Regions from separate parts of the Arthrobacter sp. NPDC092385 genome, predicted to be linked through region 1. Evidence: predicted binding sites of a transcription regulator. Region 1 holds the regulator's gene; the other holds the start of a gene.
What was found. The regulator HspR, encoded in region 1, represses chaperone genes until heat shock. The targets are predictions, from matches to a motif close to AAGTTGAGTCNNNNNGACTCAACTT.
Positions count from the first base shown of each region.

Region 2: ACIQCY_RS08215 (Hsp20/alpha crystallin family protein) is a predicted target of HspR. The motif match lies at 5,079-5,103, and genes of this name have one in related genera.

Region 1 is NZ_JBIVQL010000001.1:313,527-322,434, reverse strand. Features, by position in the region: gene ACIQCY_RS01610 (glycoside hydrolase family 13 protein) at 1-1,591, shown strand, start outside; gene ACIQCY_RS01605 (LacI family DNA-binding transcriptional regulator) at 1,678-2,691, shown strand; gene pulA (pullulanase-type alpha-1,6-glucosidase) at 2,754-5,834, opposite strand; gene ACIQCY_RS01595 (LacI family DNA-binding transcriptional regulator) at 5,990-7,033, shown strand; gene ACIQCY_RS01590 (heat shock protein transcriptional repressor HspR) at 7,030-7,458, opposite strand; gene ACIQCY_RS01585 (DnaJ C-terminal domain-containing protein) at 7,511-8,512, opposite strand; gene ACIQCY_RS01580 (nucleotide exchange factor GrpE) at 8,720-8,908, opposite strand, start outside.
Region 2 is NZ_JBIVQL010000005.1:101,382-110,289, reverse strand. Features, by position in the region: gene ACIQCY_RS08245 (GAF and ANTAR domain-containing protein) at 1-611, opposite strand, end outside; gene ACIQCY_RS08240 (Dps family protein) at 825-1,319, opposite strand; gene ACIQCY_RS08235 (SRPBCC family protein) at 1,533-2,072, shown strand; gene pstS (phosphate ABC transporter substrate-binding protein PstS) at 2,136-3,245, opposite strand; gene ACIQCY_RS08225 (hypothetical protein) at 3,320-3,541, opposite strand; gene ACIQCY_RS08220 (SDR family oxidoreductase) at 3,637-4,434, opposite strand; gene ACIQCY_RS08215 (Hsp20/alpha crystallin family protein) at 4,561-5,031, opposite strand; tRNA gene ACIQCY_RS08210 (tRNA-Val) at 5,238-5,311, opposite strand; gene ACIQCY_RS08205 (DUF2630 family protein) at 5,476-5,727, shown strand; gene ACIQCY_RS08200 (haloacid dehalogenase type II) at 5,727-6,395, shown strand; gene nhaA (Na+/H+ antiporter NhaA) at 6,750-8,168, shown strand; gene ACIQCY_RS08190 (hypothetical protein) at 8,188-8,439, opposite strand; gene ACIQCY_RS08185 (Ku protein) at 8,436-8,908, opposite strand, start outside.

The DNA of each region.
Region 1 (8,908 bases):
GGACGGGATGGGCGACCTCCCGGGCATCACCGCGGAGCTCGGACACCTCGCCGAGCTCAGTATCGATGCGGTCTGGCTCTCGCCGTTCTTCACCTCGCCCCAGCGCGACGGCGGGTACGACGTCGCCGACTACTGCGACGTGGACCCGCTGTTCGGCACGCTGGCCGACTTCGACGCGCTCGTCGCCCGCGCGGACGGCCTCGGCATCCGCGTCATCGTCGACCTCGTGCCCAACCACTGCTCCGACGAGCACGCCCTCTTCCAGGCCGCCCTCGCGGCTCCCGCGGGCTCCGCGGAACGCGCGATGTTCATCTTCCGGGACGGCCGCGGCGCCGACGGCAGCGAACCGCCCAACAACTGGCAGTCGCACTTCGGCGGGCCGGCCTGGACGCGCGTCATCGACCCCGACGGCACACCCGGGCAGTGGTACCTGCACCTGTTCGACTCCTCGCAGCCCGACTTCAACTGGGACAACCCCGCGGTGCGGGCCGAGTTCGAGCGGGTCCTGCGCTTCTGGCTCGATCGCGGCGTCGGCGGCTTCCGCGTCGACGTGGCGCACGCCCTCATCAAGGCGGAGGGGCTGCCGGACTGGGGCGGGCGCGCCGACGGCGGTTCCTCCGAGGGCTTCCCGGGGTGGGAAGCACCCATGTTCGGCCAGGACGAGGTCCACGCCATCTACCGGCAGTGGCGAGCCATCCTCGCCGAGTACGACGGCGAGCGCATCCTGTGCGCCGAGGCCTCGATCGATCCCCTGCCGCGGCTCACGAACTGGGTCCGCCCGGACGAGATGCACCAGGCGTTCAACTTCGCCTACCTGCACCACCCGTGGAACGCCCACGGCCTCCGGCACGTCATCTCCTCCTCGCTGACCGCGTTCGACGCCGTCGACGCCCCCACCACATGGGTCCTCAGCAACCACGACGTCGTCCGGCATGCCAGCCGGTTCGGGCTGACCGACGGCCCGCCGCGCGGAGGCGACGGCATCGGCCGCGCCGACGCCCAGCCCGACACCGTGACCGGCCTCGCCCGGGCCCGCGCCGCGTCGCTCGCGATGTTCGCGCTGCCCGGCGGGATCTACCTGTACCAGGGCGAGGAGCTCGGCCTGCCCGACCACACGGCGATGCCCGACGACGCCCGGCAGGACCCGACGTTCGTCCGCACGGCCGGTGAACGGATCGGCCGCGACGGATGCCGCGTGCCCCTTCCCTGGCAGGCCGAGGCGCCGTCGTTCGGGTTCGGCGACGCCGAGGCGACCGCCGCGCCGTGGCTGCCCCAGCCCGAGGGCTGGGCCGAGTACGCCCGCGATGTGCAGTCGGCGGATTCCGAGTCCACCCTGTCGCTCTACCGCACCGCCCTGCAGCTCCGCCGCGACCTGCGCCTCGGAGCCGGTTCCCTCAGCTGGTCCCGCGACTTCGAGGCGTCCGACGTCGTCGCCTTCCGCAACGGGGAGGTGCTCGTGGTCCTGAACATGGGCGAGTTCGCCGCTCCGCTGCCGGACGGCAGGGTCATCGCCGCCAGCTCGCCGGGCTCGGTGACGGACGGCCTGCTCGCCCCGGATGCGTGCGTCTGGCTCATGGCCGCCGCCGGGTAGGAGATCCGCCACGGATCCGGAATGATCGGATGGGGACACCCCGGCCGGGGTGTCCCCATCACTGCTGCGAGCGCGGAAGGGGGCCCATGGCGGGCATCAAGGACGTCGCCGAGCTGGCCGGCGTCTCCACCGCCACCGTCTCCCGAGCCCTCAGCGGAAACGGGCGCGTCTCGGAGCGGGCGCGCGCACGCGTTCTGCAGGCCGCGCGGGAGCTCGGGTTCGTCGTCAGCTCGACGGCCTCCTCCCTGGCGTCCGGGCGGCACCGCAACATCGGCGTCGTCGTGCCGTCGGTGGCCCGCTGGTACTACTCGCAGATCGTGGACAGCCTCGCGGCGTCGCTCCTCACCGCCGGCTACGACCTCACGCTCTACAACCTGAACGAGGACGCCGGCATCCGCGACCGCGTCCTGTCGGAATTCCTGCTGCGCCAGCGGTGCGACGGCGTCATCCCTGTGTCGCTCGAGCTGAGCCGGGAGGAACTCGGCCAGCTCCTGGCGGTCGGCAAGCCCGTCGTCGGGATCGGCGGGCCGCTCCCGGGGGCCGAGACCTACAGCGTCAACGACCACGAGATCGCCGAACTCGCCACCGAGCACCTCATCAACCTCGGCCACCGGCGCATCGCCCACATCGGCGGGTCCGACGCCTTCGAGAACGACTTCCGGATCGCAGGGACCCGGCGCCACGGCTACGAATCGGCGATGGCCGCGGCCGGCCTGGAGATCCTCCCCTCGTGGCGCGTGGGCGCCGACTTCACCATCCAGGGCGGCTACGGCGAGGCGAAGCAGCTCCTCGGCTACCCGCGCGACACCCCGACCGCGGTCTTCTGCGCCTCGGACGAGATGGCCATCGGCGCGATCCTCGCCGCCCGCGAGCTGGGGCTGCGGGTCCCCGAGGACGTCTCCGTGATCGGCATCGACGGGCACGAGCTCGGCGAGGCGCTCGGCCTGACCACCGTGGCCCAGTTCCCGCAGCAGCAGGGGAAGCGGGCCGTCGAGCGCCTGCTGCAGATCCTGCAGGACCCCGATGCCTACCGTCCGATGAACCATTCGGCCCGGACGGCGCTGATCATCAGGTCGAGCACCGCCGCGCCGGCGCCCTGAGGCCCCTGCAACGCGCAGGGCCCGGCACCCCGTCGGGGATACCGGGCCCTGCGGAGGCCTGATCACCGCGCTTCGAACACCGCCACCGTGCGCGCCGGGACCGTGAACGTCCCGTCCGTGGTGGCTGCCGCCCGACGCACGACGTCGTCGCTCCCGCCCGCCTGGACGGCGTGCAGCGCGAAGCCCTGGCCGGCAGCGGCCGGGACCTGCTGCGTCGTGGCCTCGTCGGAGGCGTTGAAGACCACGACGATGCCCTTCCGCTCCGGATCGGCGTCCGGGCCGACGGTGTCGTCCAGGTGCATCACGATCACGCCGGGCGACTGGTCGGGGCCGCTGCCCGGGAAGGACAGCTTCTGCTGGACGAGTTCGGCGGTGCCGAGGCTGAACAGGGGGCTGCCCTGCCGGATCTCCAGCAGGTCCTGCGCCTGGGCACTCGCCGCCCCGATCTCCGCCGGTGACGGCTTGAGGGCCGGGTCCGCCAGCAGCGGCTGCATGAACGCGTACTTGCCCTCGTTGTCCGCCCGCGGTGGCAGTCCCCGGCCGAAGCCGTTGTCCGTGCCCGTGTGGTCGAGGAGGTTGAACCAGTCGCCGGAGTCGTAGCTGTTGCGGTCCAGCGACTTGCTGCGCAGCGCCTCACCGCCCGCATGCCAGAAGGAGATGCCCTGGCCGAGCGCCGTGGTGGAGAGGGCCAGCGTCTGCATCCTGACGCGGTCGGCCATCGGGGTGCCGGCCGGCAGCTTGAAGGCGAGAGCGTCGAAGAGCGTCTCGTTGTCGTGTGCCTCGACGTAGGTGATGGTCTCCTGCGGGTCCGCGGCGTACCCGGCGGGGGCGCCGTTGTAGTCGACGTCGGCGCCGGTCACTCGGTTCCCGGAGCGGTCGGTGAACGCGTAGTCCTTCAGGTTGCCGGTGAGCCCCACCCGGATCTGGTCCTGGGACAGCAGCAGCCGGGCGCGCTGTTCGGCCTCGGTCCCGTTGCCCGCGACGCCGTTCGGGTCCGTCAGGAGTCCCGAGGCGAAGCCCTGGATCCTCGGGTCGTCGTCGAAGGGTCCGCCGCCGCGCACGGCGTCCCGGAGCCGGTCGTTGAACGTGCCGATACCGGTGCCGGCCATGTTCACCTGGGTGGCCTGCACGAAGCGGGCGTCGTCCGCCACCTCGCCGAAGTTCCAGCCCTCGCCGTAGAGGTAGATGGACCTGCCGTCCACGCCGTCGCGCTTGAGCGTCAGCTGGTCGAGGGCCGCACGGACGTCGAGGATGTTCTGCTTCGAGTGGTGCCCCATGAGGTCGAACCGGAAGCCGTCGAGCTTGTAGGTCCGCGCGAGCGTGACCATCGAGTCGACCATCAGCTTGCCCATCATGGTGTGCTCCGTCGCCGTGTTCGGGCAGCAGGTCGAGGTCTCGACGGCGCCCGACCCGGGGTCGAGGCGGTGGTAGTAGCCGGGCACGATCCGGTCGAGGTTGTTCGTCGAGGACTGGCCGGCGCCCGCGGTGTGGTTGTACACGACGTCCTGGATGACGCGCAGACCCGCCTCGTTGAGCGACGCGACCATGCCCCGGAACTCGCGGATGCGGGTGGCGTCCGCGGGGTTCGTCGAGTAGGAGCCCTCCGGCGTCGTGTAGTGCAGCGGGTCGTAGCCCCAGTTGAAGCCGTCACGGGCGGCGACGTCGGCGACGCATTCCTGCTGCTCCGTGCTGTCGGGGGCGAAGGAGGCGAGGTCGCAGGCGGGTTCGGCCTGCCGGGCCCTGTCCTCCTCGATGGTGCCGATGTCGTTCACGGGCAGGAGGTGGACGGCGTTCAGTCCGCGGTCGGCGAGTCCCGAGAGCCGCTTCATCCCGTCGCTCGCCGGGTGGCTGAAGGCCGCATAGGTTCCGCGTGCGGCCGCGGGCACCGTGCTGTCGGTGATCGAGAAGTCGCGCACGTGGAGTTCGTAGACGGACAGCTCCTCGGGGCGCTGCAGGGCCGGCTTGGCCAGGCGGGACCACGACGGCGGCAGCAGGGCCGGGTCCGAGAGATCCACGAACAGGGACCGTTCCGAGTTCGTGGACAGGCCGACGCTGTAGGGGTCGGTCACGAGGTTGTGTTCCACGGCGCCGGTCTCGGGAACGAAGACCTCGACGTCGTACAGGTAGTACGCGCCGTTCCAGTCCTTCTCGCCGTCGACGCTCCACACGCCGTCCTTGCCCGCGCGCAGGGGGCGCGTGGCGATCGGGTCTCCCCCGGAGCCGTCGCGGAAGACGTGCACGGAGACGCTGCGGGCGGTCGGCGCCCAGAGGTCGAGGTGCGGCTTCCCGCCCTTCCAGCTGAGGCCGAGCTGCTGGCGGGCGGCCCCGGCGTAGAGGTCGTCGAGGACGCCGGGCACCTGGACGCCGGTGGTCGCCAGGAGTTCTCCCTCCGGCGAGACGGCGGCGAGGAGCAGTTGTCCCTCGAGCAGCTCCCCCGCCTTCCGGGCGTCCTTCTTCCCGAGCGTCAGCGTCGCGAGGTCAGCGAGGTGCGGGTACCGGGCCGCGAGGTCGGCGGGCAGTGCGTCGCCCTGCCGTGAGAGGTCGAGGTAGGTGCCGCCCGTGACGGCATCGTCCCCGGCGACCAGTCCGCCCTCGGGGGCGGAGTACAGCCGGAAGCGCGCATCCTCGGGGACGTCCGCTCCCCAGGCGAGGGTGTCGGCGGTCAGCCAGTGCGCCGCCACCGATCCCGTGGGCGCCTGCGGCACGTCCGTCGAGACGGCATGCGTGCGGTGGTTGTAGGTGAAGGTCACCGGGCCTCCCGGAGCCTGCAGTGCCAGGTTCACGCCACCGGCAGCACCCCCGGCGCCGTAGTTCTCACCCCATGACCCATTCAGCGCCACCTTGTACTCGTAGGATCCGGCGGGGACGTCGAAGGTCGCCGACCAGGTGTCCGGCGAACCGTCCACGGGTACGAGTCTCGTGGCCGCACACTCCGGCTGCCAGTCGTCGGGGCAACCGAGTTCTGCTTGCAGGGAGCCGACGAGCGCCACCGTGCCGGGCGCACCCGTGTGGTCGGCCAGCGCGGGCGCGGGCATCAGGGCCGCGAGGAGCGGCGCGGTCAGGACGACGGCGGCCAGCCGGGACCTGCGCCGACGGGCGGGCCTCCCGGCGGTCCGGGCCGCGTCCGTGGTGTTCAGGGTCATGGTGGTCCTTCCCGGGCCGTGCGTCGCTGCAGGCCGGACTGAGGAGGGGTGGTCATCCCGACCCTAGGGAGGCGGTAAGCCGAGCGTCAAGGAATTTGCAAAACTTTCGCGCAATCTTTCTCGAAGCGTTGCGCTGCTGCGCTAGATTGGGGGTCATGACTCCCGGCATCCGTAGCGAGCGGCCTCGCCTGGACGACGTCGCGCGCACCGCCGGCGTCAGCGTGCCCACCGTGTCGCGCGTCCTGAACGGCAAGGGCGGTGCCTCCCAGGAGACGCGGCAGGCCGTCCTCGCGGCAATGGACAACCTGGGCTACGAGCGGCCCGCACGCACGGCGGGGCGATCGAAGGGGCAGATCGGCGTCGTCGTCCCCGACCTCGTCAACCCCATCTTCCCGGCCTTCGCCGGCGCCATCGCGGCCCTGCTGGCGCCCAACGACTACATCCCGGCCCTGTGCACCCTGCCCGGCGGGGGCATCACCGAGGACGAGTACGTCGCCCTTCTGCTGGACCAGGGCGTCAGCGGGATCATCTTCGTCTGCGCCGCGCACTCCGACGGCCGGGCGAGCATGGAGCGCTACCGGCGCCTGCGCGGCCGCGTGCCGTTCGTCCTGGTCAACGGGGCCAGGCCGGAGATCGACGCCCCGTCCGTCTCGAACGACGACGCGACCGCCATCCGCACGGCCGTGCGGCACCTCGTGGCGCAGGGCCACCAGCGGGTCGGCTTCGCGACCGGCTCCGACCGCTTCATCCCGAGCCGCCGGAAGCTGGAGGGTTTCCGGTCCGGGCTCGTCCAGTTCCTCGGCGACGACGACGCCGACCCGCACATCGCGACGAGCATGTTCACCATCGAGGGCGGGCAGAGCGCCGCGAACGAACTCATCGACAGCGGGCATACCGGGATCGTCTGTGCCTCGGACATCATGGCCCTCGGCGCCGTCCGCGCCGCGCACACGCGTGGCCTGCGCGTCCCGGAGGACATCTCGGTGATCGGATTCGACGACTCCCCGCTCATGGCCTTCACCGATCCGCCGCTGACGACCCTGCGGCAGAACGTGGCGGCGATGGCGGAAGCGGCGGTGCACGCCCTGGTCACCGAACTGGACGGGGACCGGACCACACGGGCGGACATCCTGTTCCAGGCGGACCTGGTGGTCCGCGGTTCCACCGGCGCGGGGCCGGCGGTGCGCAGCGGCGGCTAGTTCGCGGTCCTGGACGTGTCCGGCCGCCACACCACGAGTGCCTGGCTGCGCGGGCGCGGTCGCTGGCCGCGGGCGAGCGTGACGACGTCGCCGGCAAGCCCCGCGGCGAAGATGCGGCTGGTCTCCGACTGGATGCGGCGGGATGCCAGTTCGGAGGACAGCTCGGTGATGCGCGACTGCAGTGCCGAGACCTGGTTCTCGAGTTCGAGGATCCGCCGGATGCCCTCGAGGGACACCCCTTCCTGCGACAGCTTCTGGATCTCGCGCAGGGTGCCCACGTCCTTCTGCGAGTACCGCCGTGCCCGCCCCGGCGCCCGGCTGGGCGTCACGAGGCCCAGCCGGTCGTACTGCCTGAGCGTCTGCGGGTGCATGTCGGCGAGTTCGGCGGCGACGGAGATGACGTAGATGGGCATTGTGTAGTCCATTGCATTGCCTCCTTCCGTTGCCGGTGCTCCCGGCGGTTGCTCGAACGTACTGTTACAGGCGCGCCTTCGCGGCGAGCCCCGCGCGGGGATCGGCGTCCTTCGTCGCGGCACGGAACGCCTCCACGGCGGCCTCCGCCTCCTTGGACAGATTCTGCGGAACGACGACGTCGACGGACACCAGGAGATCGCCGGTGGCCTTGGAGGTCTTCACTCCCCTGCCCTTGAGCCGCAGTGTCCTGCCCGACGGCGTCCCGGCAGGGACCCTCATCTTCACGAGCTCGCCGGTGATGGTCGGCACCTCGATCTGGGCGCCGAGCGCGGCCTCCGGGAAGCTGACGGGAACCTGCACGCGGATGTTGTCGCCGTCGCGCTTGAAGAACGGGTGCTCCTTGACGTTGACGGTGACCATGAGGTCGCCGGGGCCGGCCTGGCCGGGCTGTCCCTTGCCCTTGACCCGGACTTTCTGTCCGTCGCGGATGCCTGCCGGGATGCGCACGTCGATCTGCTCACCGGAGGGCTCGCGCAGGCCGATCGTGGTTCCGTTGATGGATCCCGCGAAGGAGATGGACGTGCTGGCCGTGCGGTCCGCACCCTTCTGCGGGCGCGTGGACTGGAAGCCGCCGGGGAATCCGTTGCCGCCCACTCCACCGCCGCCGAACAGGTCCGCGAATTCCGGCGGCAGGTTGCTGTTCGAGAAGCCGGTGCGCTGCCGCGTCCCGGTTGCCGCGCCCTGGCCGAACAGGTTCCCGAAGATGTCCTCGAATCCGGCGCTGCCGCCGGCTCCGCCACCAGCGCCGCCGGCGGAGAACCGCGCTCCGCCGCCCATGGCGCGGATGGCGTCGTACTGCTGGCGCTGCTCGGCGTCGGACAGCACGGAATAGGCCTCCGATACGTCCTTGAACGTCCGCTCGGACGCCGCGTCACCCTGGTTCTGGTCCGGGTGGTGCTTGCGAGCGAGTTTCCGGTACGCCTTCTTGATGTCGTCACCGGACGCATCTTTGGAGACACCGAGGATCTTGTAGAAATCCTTGTCGACCCAATCCTGACTAGCCAACTGGCGTCTCCTTTCGTAGGTACTGCTGAAGATGTAGGGGCCGGACGGGTCCGGCCGTACCCCGAGTTCCCGGCCTTTCCTCTCAACCGGTCAGTTCGGGGAAGACGGGTGGGGCCGTCTTCTGTAGGGCCTTCAATATTCCCGAGCGAGCTCTGCGAGCTCAGGAATTTCGTTGGCCCGGGAAGACTGCCCCACCCGGCGTTCCAGTTACTCCGGAACCGCCACGATGACCTGCGCGGCCCGGAGGACGCGCTCACCCTTGCGGTACCCGGCGCGGAGGATCTGGCTGACGCTGTCAGCCTCGACGTCCGCACTCGGCTGCTGCATGAGCGCTTCGTGGATGTTCGGGTCGAACGCCACGCCGACCTCGTCGATGCGGGTGAGCTCGTACGTCCT
Region 2 (8,908 bases), on a different contig from region 1:
TGGCTGCAGCGGTTCTGCGCCATGATGATGCCGATCGCGATGTCGATCGCGGTGCGGGACTGCATCGCGGTCTTGAGGTTGCCGATCGATTCGCTGTGCTGGGCCAGCCGGACGGCGAGCATCAGGGCCCTGGAGGTCTGGGCCACGAAGGTCTCGGCGGTGGCGATGTCCTCGGCGCCGAAGGCACCCGGCTGCGTCGAATAGACGTTGAGCGCGGCACGCGCACCGGCCTCGAGGGTGAAGGGGACCGCCAGGATGGAGCGGACACCGTGCTCGGCGGCGTTGGCGACGTAGCCGCTCCAGCGTTCGTCGGTCGTCGTGTCCGCGACGTGCACCGTACGCTGCTCCTCGCACGCGGTGAGGCACGGCCCCTCGGTGAAGAGGTACTGCAGTTCGTCGAGTTTCTTCGCGGCTTCGTTGCTGCTGGCGACCGTACCGGCGCGCCTGCTCCGCAGGAGGGTGATGCCGCAGAGGGTCTCCCCGGACTGCGGGAACAGTCGGAAGGCTGAGAAGCGGGCGAATTCCGTGAGGAACTCCTCGACTCCGTCGGTGTCGAGGAGGAGGTCCTGGAGGTAGTCGGTGGTGGAGTGCCCCGCAACCTGGTCGGCCATGTGTGCTGGTCCTGTTTCGTTCAGCCGCCGAGCCACGCGTGCATCACGCCGTTCGGGCGTCCGGACCGTGGTCCGTAACCGATGCACGAACCCAGGGAGTTCATGATCGGCCGTCTGCTAGACCGTTAGTCAGCCTACAGACTACAAGAGGCGATCCCGCAGGGCGTGCTCGACCGGTTCCCACCGGGAACCGGTCGAGCCGGGTACTGCTGGTCAGACCGTTGCGTGCTCGGTGCCGGCGGGGGTGACGACCTCGGCGGTCGGCTCCATGTTCTCGGCGTCCACCATCCAGGCGTACTGCTCGAGCTTGGCGATGAATCCGTGCAGCAGGTCGGCGGTGGTGGGGTCTTCCTCGTCGATCTGGTCGTGCACGTCGCGCATGGTCGTCACGGCGGCATTCAGCATCCGGACCACGAGGCCCACGGTGTCCTTGGTCGAGACCAGGCCTGCCGGGAACGGATCGATCTTGGTGCCCTCGGCGACGGCAACGCTGCGGCCGTCGGGAACGGCGTGCAGGGCACGCATGCGCTCTGCCATCTCGTCCGCGAACAGGCGGGCGTCGTCGATGATCTCGTCCAGCTGCAGGTGGAGGTCGCGGAAGTTCTTGCCGACCACGTTCCAGTGGGCCTGCTTGCCCTGCAGGTGCAGCTCGATGAGGTCGACCAGGACGGCCTGCATGTTGTCGGTGAGGGTGGGTGAAGCCTTCATGAGTCCTCCAGTGCTAGAGAAATGTGCTCCTTCCGGCAGGGCGCCGAGGCGCCGAATCCCGCCGGTGGACTCCTTTCACCCTAGACCTGCCCGTTGGCCAAATCCAGCCGATCTGCATACGCTAAGGGAACTTACGGTTTTGCCGTACCGACCCCCGAAAGGGGCTATGGGCGGCGCCGGAGTCTCTACGAAGGAGGAACCCTTTTGGCTTCAGTGCAGGAATCTATCGACGTAGCAGTACCGGTCAGCACGGCCTACAACCAGTGGACCCAATTCGAGAGCTTTCCCCAGTTCATGGGCGGCGTCGAGTCGATCACGCAGACCTCCGACACCCGCACCCACTGGGTGACGAGCATCGGTGGCGTCAGGCGGGAGTTCGATGCCGAGATCACCGAACAGCACCCCGACGAGAGGGTGGCCTGGAAGAGCACCGACGGCGAATCCCACGCCGGCGTGGTGACCTTCCACCGCCTCGACGAGAGCACCACGCGGCTCATGGTGCAGATCGACTGGCACCCGGAGACGTTCACCGAGAAGATCGGCGCCGTCGTGAACGCGGACGCCGCCCAGGTGAAGGGCGACCTCAAGAGGTTCAAGGAGTTCATCGAGAAGAGCGGAGGGGAGACCGGCGCCTGGCGCGGCAACGTCGATGCCCCGCCGACCGGCGGCACGTCCGACGCCGCCCCGGCCAACAGCACACTGCCCGATGCATCGACGAACGACCCCGATTCGGGTGGCCCCCGCATCAGCTGACGCGCGGCCCACAGGACGAGGCGGACCCCTTCAGGGTCCGCCTCGTCCTCTTTGGCCGGTGTCCTAGGGGATGTCGCCCACGGCGATCGTTCCGATCGCGTCGGTGGCCTGCCGGGAGAGCTCCGGCGAGATGGGTGAGCTCTTCGCGGCTTCGGCGGCTTCGGCCTGTCCTTCCGCGCTGACCGCGTAGGTGCCGAAGGCGCGCACGACGGCGGCCGTCGCCTCGTTCTCGTAGCGCGCGCAGTACACGTGGTAGGACACCAGGACCAGCGGGTAGACGCCGGGTTCGGTGGTGGTCCGATCGAGATCCAGGGCGATGTCGTAGTCCTCGCGGCCCGGGACGCGGGTCGCGAGGTCGACGGCGGCAGCGGCCGCCTCGGAACTCACCGGCACGTAGGCCTCGCCGACCTTGAGGGCCACGCGCCCGAGCGGATCACCGACGGCGGAGTCGTCGGCGTACGTCACCGCGCCCACGGTGCCGGCCACCGTGCTGACCACGCCCGCATTGCCCTTGGCGTTCTCGTTCTCGAGCTCCGACGGCCAGGTCCCGTCGGGCTCCTCCGCCCAGATGTCGGGGACCACGGCGTGGAGGTAGTCCGTGAAGTTCTCGGTGGTGCCGGAGTCGTCGGACCTGCTCACTGCCGAGATCGGCAGTGCGGGGAGGTCGACGTCGTTCTGCGCCGCGATGGCTGGATCGTTCCACGTGGTGATCTCACCGCGGAAGATGCGCGCCACGGTGGCGGCGTCGAGGTCCAGCCGGGAGATGCCGGGCAGGTTGAAGGCGACGCTGATCGGCGAGACGTAGGCAGGGATGTTGAAGGCGCCGCCCGGCCCGCAGGCCTCGGTGGATTCGGCGAGCTCCTCGTCGCTGAGATACGCGTCCGATCCGGCGAATCCCACGGCTCCCGCGAGCAGGGCGCCGCGGCCCGCTCCCGAGCCGTCGGGGGAATACTGCACCTGTGCGCGCGGGTACAGGGTTGCGAACCCCGAGCGCCAGGCGTCCATGGCCGGTCCCTGCGCGGATGACCCGGAGGCGGTCACGGCACCCTGCAGGCTCGTGTCCCCGCGCTGCGCCGCGGCTTCCTGCTCAGCGCCGAGGGGGTAGTCGGAGCCGCAGGCGGTCAGGCCGAGGGCGACGGCGAGGGACAGTGACAGGGTGGCTCGGGTTCTCACCGGAGCAACGTTACAGGTGGCTAAATGGTGAACCCAAGGTGGACAGCGGGTGGACCGGCGGGTGCGGCTACGGCCTACCCCCGGCGGAGGCGGTAGCCGTCGCCCCTGTGCACGAGGCGGCGGCCACCGCCGTCGTGCAGCTGGATCCACACCACGGAGGAGTCGTCGGTCCTCATGTCGAGGACACCGCGGAGCTGTGCACCGGCCACGTGCTGGAGGGTGACGTGCTCGCCGCGCTTGAAGCCCGACCAGTCCTGCGTCTGGGAATCGGTGGTCGGGGTGAGGGGAGTATCCATGGCGGGCCTTTCGGGAGGTTCCGGGCTTCCCACGCTAGCCACGGCTCCTGAACGCCGCATGAACGCCCGCTGAAGGTTGTCGCGTCCCTGCGGGGTCAGAGGGTGCGCCAGTCCCCGCTGGTGAGGTGGGAGCCTGCCTGCGGTCCCATGAGGAGCATGCCGCCGTCGACCACGAACGAGGCGCCGTTGACGTAGCTGGAGGCACCGGAGGCGAGGAAGGCGACGACGTCGGCGATCTCCTCCGGGGCGCCCGGCCGGCCCAGCGGGATTCCGGGCCTGTCCATGGTGTGCGGATCCTGCTCCTCGGAGTCGTTCATCGGGGTGTTGATCTCGCCGGGCAGGACGGCATTCGCGGTGATGCCGCGGTCTGCGAGTTCGAGGGCGATGGTCCGGATGAGGCCCCCGAGACCGTGCTTGGAGGCGTCGTAGGCGGCCGATCCCACGCGCGGCTGCTCCTGGTGGACGCTGGTGACGGCGATGATGCGCCCGCCCCTGCCGCCGTCGATCATGTGGCGGGCCGCGCGCTGCAGGCAGACGAAGGCGCCGTCGAGGTTGGCGCCCATGGTGCCGCGCCAGGTGTCCCAGTCCGTCTCCATGAACATGGTGCCGCCATTGACGCCCGCGTTGTTGACGAAGACATCGAGCCCGCCGAGCTCCTTCGCGAGCTGGTCGACGACGTCGCCGCACGCCGGCGCGTCCGTGGTGTCGAGCTGTGCGACGGCGGCGCGCACGCCCTTCTCCCGCACGAGGCGCGCGGTCTCCTCCGCGCCCTCCTGGTCGGAGTGCCAGGTGACGCCGACATCGCAGCCCGCTGCCGCGAGGGCGATGGCTGTGGCCCGGCCGATGCCGGAGTCGGAGCCGGTGACGATTGCCTTGCTCGGTGTGAAGTCCATGGCTCCATCCTTCGCACCCGGCCCGGCGGCCCGCAAGGAAAATCTGGGCGGAGACGAGCGGAGGCGTGCCTCGACGGCAGGACCCCCGGGCGGAAGCCCGGGGGTCCTGGAGGTGGCGAAGAGGGGCTACGCCTCGACGGCCCCCTGGCGTCCGGCGTCGGGGGCCTCGACAGTCGCCGACTGGACCGCAGCGGAGGATTCTCCGCTGACGATCTCGATCTTGCGGGGCTTGGCGCGCTCACTGACGGGGATCATCACGTTGAGGACCCCGTTCTCGTAGCGGGCCGAGATCCCCTCCGTGTCGATGCCCTGGCCCAGGTTGAGCTGGCGCAGGAACGAGCCGCTCTCACGTTCGCGGGTCAGCCACTTGACGCCCTCGGCGCCGCGGAGCGTGCGCTCGGCACGGATGGTGAGGAGCTGGCCGTCGACGTCGATGTCGACCGAGCCGGGATCGATGCCCGGGAGGTCCGCGGAGAGGATGTAGTGGTCCTTCTCGCGGTAGAGGTCCATCGGCATGAGACGGAGACCGGGACGGCTCTCCAGCAGGGCGCCGGCAACGCGGTCCAGCTCGCGGAACGGATCGAATTTCATGGCCATGGGAAACAACTCCTTCGCATGTGCCACCGGGTGGTGGTTCTTCTCCTGAGTTGAGCGCCCTCCGCTCAACTACGAAAAATGTTAGCACTCGGACCCTTCGAGTGCTAAGGGGAAGATGTTCGCCCTGAACGAACGCACAGAAGCAGAAGGCCCGTACCGACGAATCGGTACGGGCCTTCTGCTGTGCTGTCTCCAGCCGATCCTCGTGCCTGCGCGGGGCCTCGATCCCCGGGCCTTCCGCGTGTGAAGCGGATGCTCTACCAGACTGAGCTACACAGGCAATTGGTTCTCCCATAGCTTAGGCCATCCGGGCGCCGCGCCAAATTCAGGCGCCGCACGTCGCGCCGCCGTGCGCTGGTCATCGGTCCGTGGCCTCAGTAGCCTGAAGGAAAGCATGCTGATCATCCGCTCATGCCCGCACGGCAACGACGAAGGGACCGCACCATGGACAACCAGGACCTCCTGCAGCGCATCCAGGCACTCGTACAGGAGGAGCACGACCTCCGCGACCAGCCCCAGGACTCCGGAGCCGGCGCGGAGCACCAGGATCACGCGGCCCGGCTGAAGCGCGTCGAGGAGGATCTCGACCAGTGCTGGGACCTGCTCCGCCAGCGCCGTGCGAAGGCCGATGCCGGTGAGGATCCCGCCGATGCCGATGCCCGTCCCATCGGCCAGGTGGAGGGGTACCGCCAGTAATGGCGCTGCCCGTGGTGCTGTTCGACGTCAACGGCACCCTGTCGGACCTGGATCCCCTGTCCCAGCACTTCGAGGAGATCGGCGCGCCTCCGCAGCTGGCCGCGCTCTGGTTCGCCTCGGTGCTCCGGGATGGTTTCGCGCTCGCCGCCGTCGGGCAGAACCCTGCCTTCCGGGAGGTCGCCGAGGGTGCGTTGCGGGCGGTCCTCGCGGGCCAGATCCTCAACCGGGACCTCGACGACGCGGTCGCCCACATCATGTCGGCGCTGCAGGGGCTCGCCGTGCACCCGGATGTCGGAGAGGGCATCCGTGCCCTGGCTTCCGCGGGCTTCGGTGTCGCCGTGCTGACCAACGGCGCGACGGCGACGGCCGAGGCACTGCTGGAACGGGCCGGTGTCCGGGACCAGGTCCTCGCCGTCCTGTCGGTCGAGGACGCGCCGCGCTGGAAGCCCGCGCCCGAGTCCTACGCCTACGCCCTCGGTGCCCTGCACAGGGAGGCGGGCGACGTCGTGCTCGTCGCCGTCCACCCCTGGGACATCGACGGAGCTGCGCGGGCAGGGCTCCGGACAGCCTGGCTGAACCGGGACGGCTCGCCCTATCCTCCCGCGATGACGGCCCCCGATTCCGAGGTGCCCTCGATCACCGACCTGCCCCGCGCCCTCGGAGGGTGAGGACCGTCGGCCATCCATCGTCCGGGCGAGCGTCGCCGAACTCCCGTCAGCGGCTGCAACGCCTGCGCGCCCCGTCATGGCCGGCAAGGTGGCCGTAGTCGCCGTCGTGGGCAACGAGGACGGCGCCCACAAGGCGGTCGCGGGTGCCGTCCGCAACGCAGAGCACCTCGCGAAGCTGCTGCGCCGGGAGAACCTCCCCCTGGAGTAGCCGGCGGTAGCACGCAAGCCACTCTCCGTGCTGCTGATCCGGTACGGGAAGGGGCGGGATGGCGCCGGGGAGGCTAGGCTGGAAGCTCTGGTGAGCCGGGAAGTCTGGTCGGCGCTCCCATGAGCGCGCCCGACCGAAGGAATTCCATGACTCCCGATCCCACTCCCGCATCCTCGTCGCCGGCTCCACCCGGCAGCCATGTCTTCACCCGCAGCAGCTACCCCGAGCACCTGCGCATCACGAGCATCCTGCGCAAGGAGACCGTCGGCGGGGCGCTTCTCCTGGTCGCCACCGTCCTGGCCCTCATCCTGGCCAACTCCCCGGCGGCGGACGCCTACTTCGCGGTGAGGGACTTCCGGTTCGGCTACGAGCCCTGGCACCTCGAACTGAGTGTCGGTGCGTGGGCGGCGGACGGGCTGCTCGCCATCTTCTTCTTCCTCGCGGGTCTCGAACTGAAGCGTGAGTTCGTCGCGGGGGACCTCCGGAAGTTCGATCGCGCCATCGTGCCGATCGCCGCTGCGCTCGGCGGGGTCATCGTGCCGGCGCTGGTCTACGTGGCCATCACCCTCGGCGCGGGACCCGAGGCGCTGCGCGGCTGGGCCATCCCGACCGCGACGGACATCGCCTTCGCCGTGGCCGTCCTCGCCGTCGTCGGATCCCACCTGCCGAGTGCGCTGCGCATCTTCCTGCTGACGCTCGCCGTCGTCGACGACCTCCTGGCCATCAGCATCATCGCGTTCTTCTACTCGGAGGACATCGAGGTATCGCCCCTGCTGTTCGCGATCATCCCGCTGGCGCTCTACGCGTTCCTGGCGCAGCGGTTCCCCGCCTTCTTCCAGCGCCGCGCCTGGGCGCCCTGGGTCATCCTCCTCCCCCTCGGGTTCGTGGTGTGGGCGTTCGTGCACGAGTCCGGGGTCCATGCCACGGTCGCCGGGGTGCTGCTCGGCTTCGCGATCCCCGTGCTGCCCAAGGGCACGAAGCCCGCTGCGGGCGACGTCGGGATCACGCCGATCGGCGTCGAGGACGACCACGGGCCCACGCAGGCGCACGATGTCACTCCCGACGGGCTGGCCGACACCCTCGAACACGCCATCCGGCCGCTGTCGGCGGGATTCGCGGTGCCGGTCTTCGCCTTCTTCTCCGCAGGTGTCGCCATCGGCGGATTCGAAGGACTCGTCAGGGCGGTGACGGATCCGATCGCGATCGGCATCATGGTGGCCCTCGTTCTCGGCAAGCCCCTCGGGATCCTGCTGGCCACCCTCGCCGTCACGAAGACCACGAGGGCGAGCCTCGACCCGGACCTGGCCTGGATCGACATCCTCGGCGTGGCGATCCTCGCGGGGGTCGGCTTCACCGTGAGCCTGCTCATCAGCGAACTCGGCTTCGGGCAGGGAACGCCCGAGGACGATCACGCCAAGGTGGCCATTCTCAGCGGTTCCCTCATCGCGGCGCTCGCCGCCGCCGTCGTGCTCCGCCTCCGCAACAAGCGGTACCGGGAGATCGAGGAGCTGGAGCGCATCGACGCCGACCACGACGGCGTCCCGGACGCCTTCGAGCAGCGCTAGGGCCCCGGGCGGAGGGGCGTCAGCGCCTGCGCATGAGCCAGGACAGCGTCAGCGCCCCGGCGCTGCGCCGGAAACCGCTCCGCCCCGAGATGACCTCGAGTGCCGCCCAGACCGCCAGGCACACCGAGCTCGCGAGGCGCAGGCGCTCGCGGTTCCTGTGCTCGAGCGCCATGAAGGAGGCGGCCCCGAGCAGTGCCCACCCCAGGATCGGGGCGTTCGGCTTCTGCGCGACGGTCTGGCGGCCGAGGCTGTCGGTGAAGAATCCCATCATGCGCCCTTCTGCTTGGAGGTGGCGGCTGCCTTCTTGGTGCCCGCCTTCTTCTCCCGGTTCTTCTCCACGCTGCGGCGCAGTGCCTCCATGAGGTCCAGCACGTTGTCGCCGTCGTCCTCGTCCTTGTCCGCGCCGAAGGTCGCCTCGGTGTCGATGGTGTCGCCCTGCTCGATCTTCGCGTCGATCAGGGTGCGCAGCTGGACCTGGTAGTCGTCGGTGAAGTTCTCCGGATCGAAGTCGGTGGAGAAGGATTCGACGAGTGCCGCGGACATCTGCTTCTCCTTCGCGGAGATGCGCACCTTCTCCTCGAGGGAGGGAAACGACGCCTCCCGCACCTCGTCGTCCCACAGCAGCGTCTGGAGCATCAGGACGTCGCCGCGGACGCGCAGTGCGGCGAGGCGGCTCTTCTGGCGGAGGGAGAACTGCACGATCGCCGTGCGGTCCGTCTCCTCGAGGGTGCGCCGCAGCA